DNA from 2 places in the Paraburkholderia sp. J41 genome. Region 2 is predicted to be linked to the other one. Evidence: riboswitches for the same ligand, from Rfam matches in the RefSeq annotation. Region 2 holds a riboswitch; the other holds the start of a gene.
What was found. A riboswitch is a leader RNA that binds a small molecule or an ion and turns the genes downstream of it on or off. The one in region 2 is predicted to bind fluoride.
Positions count from the first base shown of each region.

Region 1: linked by a shared signal. The riboswitch ahead of U5805_RS01830 (DUF190 domain-containing protein) and the one ahead of U5805_RS22885 (MutS-related protein) in region 2 are both predicted to bind fluoride.

Region 1 covers NZ_CAJMZE010000001.1:415,188-417,579, reverse strand. The annotation lists gene U5805_RS01840 (LysE family translocator) at 1-464, shown strand, start outside; gene U5805_RS01835 (cupin domain-containing protein) at 467-871, shown strand; gene U5805_RS01830 (DUF190 domain-containing protein) at 892-1,215, opposite strand; fluoride riboswitch at 1,568-1,639, opposite strand; gene U5805_RS01825 (SMP-30/gluconolactonase/LRE family protein) at 1,955-2,392, shown strand, end outside.
Region 2 covers NZ_CAJMZE010000025.1:51,737-54,128, reverse strand. The annotation lists gene U5805_RS22885 (MutS-related protein) at 1-1,263, opposite strand, end outside; fluoride riboswitch at 1,416-1,480, opposite strand; gene U5805_RS22880 (sulfite reductase subunit alpha) at 1,772-2,392, opposite strand, start outside.

The DNA.
Region 1 (2,392 bases), on a different contig from region 2:
TGGGGCTCGCGCTGCTCGCCGCCGTCGCCGCGTTCGGGCTAGGCGGCCTTCTGCTTGCCGCGCCCACGCTGCAAACCGCCGTGAAAGCGCTCGGCTCCGCGTATTTGCTGTGGCTCGCGTGGCGCATCGCGCGCAGCGGGCCGCCCCATGCCGGCGCGTCCAGCGGCGGCCCGGCGCAGCCCGTCACGCTGGCGAATGGTTTTCTGCTGCTCTGGCTGAACCCTAAAAGCTGGGCGATGACGATGGGCGCGGCCGCCTCGTTCGCGTCGCTCGCGCCCAGTCCCGCGCGACTCGCCCTGCTGCTCGGCGCGGCCTTCGGCGTGGCCGCGTGCGTCTCGCTCGCGCTGTGGTGCGCGCTGGGCGTGGTGCTTGCCCGGCTCTTTCGCACGCCGCGCCACTGGCGCATGCTCAATCTCGCGATGGGCTTGCTGCTCGCCGTTTCCGTCATTCCCACCTGGAAATAATCATGGCTCTCACGCCGCTTGCCGCGCCGTTCGCGGAATCGTTCGACCTCGAAGCCGCGTTCGCCGATATCACGCAATACTGGTCGCCCAAGGTCGTCGCGCAAGTCAACGATCAATACGTGAAAGTCGCGAAAGTGCGCGGCCAGCTCGTCTGGCACGACCATGCTCAGGAGGACGAACTATTCTTCGTCGTGCGCGGGCATCTGAAGATCGAATACGAAGGCGGACGCGTCGTCGAGCTGCCCGCCGGGTCGATCCACGTCGTGCCGCGCGGCACGCAGCACAACCCCGTTGCCGATGACGAATGCTGGATCGTGCTGATCGAGCCGGTGCGGACGAAGCACACAGGCGACGTCGATTCGCCGCTCACGCGCACGATCGACGAACAACTGCGCCGTTCGAACTGAGCCGCACCGGCTCGCTCGAATCAACCCGCCGCGCGCCCGACGCGCCCGAATTCGACCGGCACCTTCACATAGGCGAGGTCGATGTCCTCTTGTGCCAGCGCCTCCATCAAGCGCTGGCACGCGGCCTCGTCGACGGAAATCGTGACCGCGATCGGTTGATCGGCCATTTCGAAAAAATGCGCGGAATGAAAGCGGCCCGCATGGTCGAATCCTTCCGCGCCGTTCATCAGCGTGCCGCCCACGGCGCCGTGGCGTTCCGCGAACTTCAGCAGCCAGTCGCAGACCGGCATGTGCTCGTGACGACGGCTTTGCTCGGTGAAAAACGTCAACTGATAGCCCTGCATGGGAAGCTCCTTTTAGACGTGTCGAAACCATGGCCGGAAAACCGGCACGCGCTCGCGCAGCCGATGACGGCGAGGGGGCCGATATCGGCACTGAATAATCCGGTCGCCATGAGTGTCGTGACGACCGGCATGTTCGTGGCCCTGAAAACCCCGCGCCGAAGCCACTGCCCGCCAGCGGCGAGCGCCGTGACAAGACTGGCGGCGAGCCGCCATGCCCCGAAATACGGCGGCAGATCGAATGGTTCCAGACGGCGAAATCGGTGCATGGTCAGGTGCAGAAAAATTTCGGGCTGACCGGCGAAGAACTGCGAATGAGAGCTGAGACAAGCGCCCACAGCTCCGACGACGGTCAGTAACTGTAGGCGTCATTAACCGCGAACGAACGCGCGGTGGTTAATGGAGGAACGCCATCTCCAGCAATCTGACTATACACGAATCCCGCACGCTTACGAACGGCCATAGACTCGAACGCATGCCGGCGAAAACGCGGCACTGCGCATGCGCAGGGTTCGCGCACCGGCCGCGAGCGCTCAGTCATGTTGCATCGTTCGACACGCGCGCACGCGAATGACTGCCGAGCTTGCCGTCCCGGAGAAGTCGATTCGGGTTTTCTGCGTACACTCCCTGAGCGTGCGAAAAGCAAGAAATACCGCTGCAAACAAGGCGTTTTTTCAATGTCGATCGTCTTATGCGCCGTGCGTGAAAACACTCGCGGCGCGCCTTCAAGGACCTATTTCGCATGAGTACGAAACGGATTCGCGCGGCCTTGCTGGGCCTCTTCGTCGCCGCGCTGGCAGCCGCCGCGCACGCGCAATACACGACCGACTGGCTCGCCAACACCCACGGCACGCTAGCGTCGCACGTGGGCAACGGCGCGCGCTCCATGTGGGTCGCGCCCGAAGGTGTCATCTATACGTCATCTCGCTGGGACGAAAACGCGGGCGGCGTGGCCATGTACCAAAACGGTGCGCTGCTCGGCACCCTCGGCGCGCACGACGAGTTCCAGGGCGGCGCGATAACGGGCAACGCCACGTCGATTTTCGTTGCGCTCGGCTATAACCGCACCTTCGGCAGCGGCTCGGTGGGCCGCTACAACCGCAGCTCGAACACGCAGGACTTGCGCATTCCCGTGAGCACCTGGACCGGCATTCAATATGCCGACGTCATCACCGGACTC
Region 2 (2,392 bases):
CGAGCTGAAGATTTCATTCATCAGAATGATGCTTTTCGAAGTCGCGGCCTGAAGAATGTCGTGCATCCGAATCAGATCGTCCTGTAGCTTTCCCCGCAGATCATGGGTATTTTCCTCGCGCTCGAAGTGTGCAAAGAGCTGATCGTAAAGAAAGAGCCGCGCCTCCTGTCCCGGCACCATGCAGCCCAAACGCCCCAGAAAATGGAGTTGGCCGAACGTTCTCGCAAATGTGGTCTTGCCGCCGTTGTTCGGCCCGGACACGACAAAGACACGCTCGGGGCCTTCAAGATAAAAGCTGTTGGTGACTACTGCGACGCTTTCCGCACATAACTTGTGAGCCAGCACCAGGTCAAAGGTGTTTTCGCAGCGAACAGCCTTGCTCGTTTCCAAAATGACGGGATAGCTGAATGAAAGTCCGGCGGCGCGGCATGGCTGTGTGTAACTTCGATAGGCCACGTAAAACTGGATTTCACGGTCGAATGCCGCGATCTTCGCGTCGATAAATCCTGAATGGCCGGTGCAGAATGCATCGAGAAGCGCAAACGGACGTGGATCAAGCTCCGCCGCGTAGTCCAGAATTTGCGCCTCGACATGATTCATCTCCGGCCAATCTTTCAGCTTGACGCTGTGATCCTTGACGTCTGCCTGCTTGAAGCGGTCGAAGGTACGCAATATATAGGAGCCGTAGTCTTCTTCATCTTCATAGTTGAGCACTGTGACGGCGCTTCCGTGAAGATGAATGCAATAGCGCACGCCGGCCAACGCGGCTTTCACCTCATCGAATTCTTCTTTGAGGGTTGTAAAGGGATCAGACTCGACGTACGCGCTCAACCATGAAATGAAAGCGCTCATCCCTCCCGATTGGCAACGGGCGGCTTGCAATGCAACAAGCAATGCCTGAACGCCCTGGCAATATCGCGAGGCCGCTTCGAGAAACCACCATTGCTTTTGTCGCCCGTAATAAAGTCGCTTTGCTTCATCCAGACACGCGCGCATTTTTCTCATGGAAAGCGCAAATGCCTGTACCGCAGCCAACACTTCATGTTTATCGAGGTCTTGCATGACCTCGTGCCGGTAGGTTATCGCGCTACATCGGCCCAATTCAGCCCGAAAAAAGGGCGCGAGATCGTATTCCTCGAATCCGCGCGTGACATCCACCACAAACTGATCGAGGTTGAGGTCGCCAAAGAAGTGCGGCTCCGCGACGTCCCCGGAAGGAGGGCCGTCTTCGGGCAATGCAAAAAGGATGCTGTGGAATTCCATCTCGTATCCCGCTCACCGTTCGCGCGTGCGAACGCGCTTAGCCAGTTGCCCAAACGGGCCGGCTAGAGTGGCTGAAAACCGGGACGCACCGTCACACGGCGCAGACAGAGAGGGTAGCGCGCTCCACGCGCAAGCCTACAGTGCCGTTTCCCAGGCCTGTAGGCATCATTAGCCCCGAAGGGCGGTTATGGGGAGGAATGCCATCTCCCTCAAGAAGTTTAGATCGACGCTGCCTGACTGACAATTCAAAGTGACAATTCAAAGCAGGCCATCACGCCGAACTCGACCTCTTTTAAAACATGCGCATGACTGAAGGCATCAATGACATGACGCTCATTTCGCAATATCTGTGCCTGACAAATCGCAGACGCGAAAGGCCCGGGACGAATGCCCCTATCTCTCGCTGAGCCTGACTAATCGGCGAAAAACGCGAGCGACGGCCATTACGCCGCGCTCGGCGAGGAGCGGCACAGCAGCGCCACGCCGGCACGCCGCGCCGGAGTCGATATCAGTAGACGTCACGCACGTAGCGCTTGTCCCGCGCCAACCCGCTGACGTACTCGCCGGCCGCTTCGCCGCTCATGCCGCCGTGCGCCGCCACCACGTCCTTGAGCGCCGCATCCACGTCCTTCGCCATGCGGCTCGCGTCGCCGCACACGTAGAGATGCGCGCCGTCTTCCAGCCACGACCATAGCTGCGCGCCCTGCTCGCGCATGCGGTCCTGCACGTAGACCTTCTCGCGCTGGTCGCGCGAGAACGCGAGATCGAGCCGCGCGAGGTGGCCGTCGCGCTGCATCGTTTCCAGTTCATCGCGGTAATAAAAGTCGGTGGCCGCGTGCTGCTCGCCGAAGAACAGCCAGTTGCGTCCGGTGTCGCCGCGCGCCTGGCGCTCGTGCAGGAAGGCGCGAAACGGCGCCACGCCGGTGCCGGGGCCGACCATGATCATCGGCGTGGCGCCGTTGCGCGGCGGGCGGAAGTGCGTGCTCTTTTGCACGAACACAGGCACGCTGCCCGCGTGGGCGCGATCCGCGAGAAACGTGGACGCCACGCCTTTGCGCTCGCGCCTGCCGTTGTTGTAGCGCACCGCCGAAACGGTCAGATGCACTTCGCCCGCGTGCGCCTTGGGGCT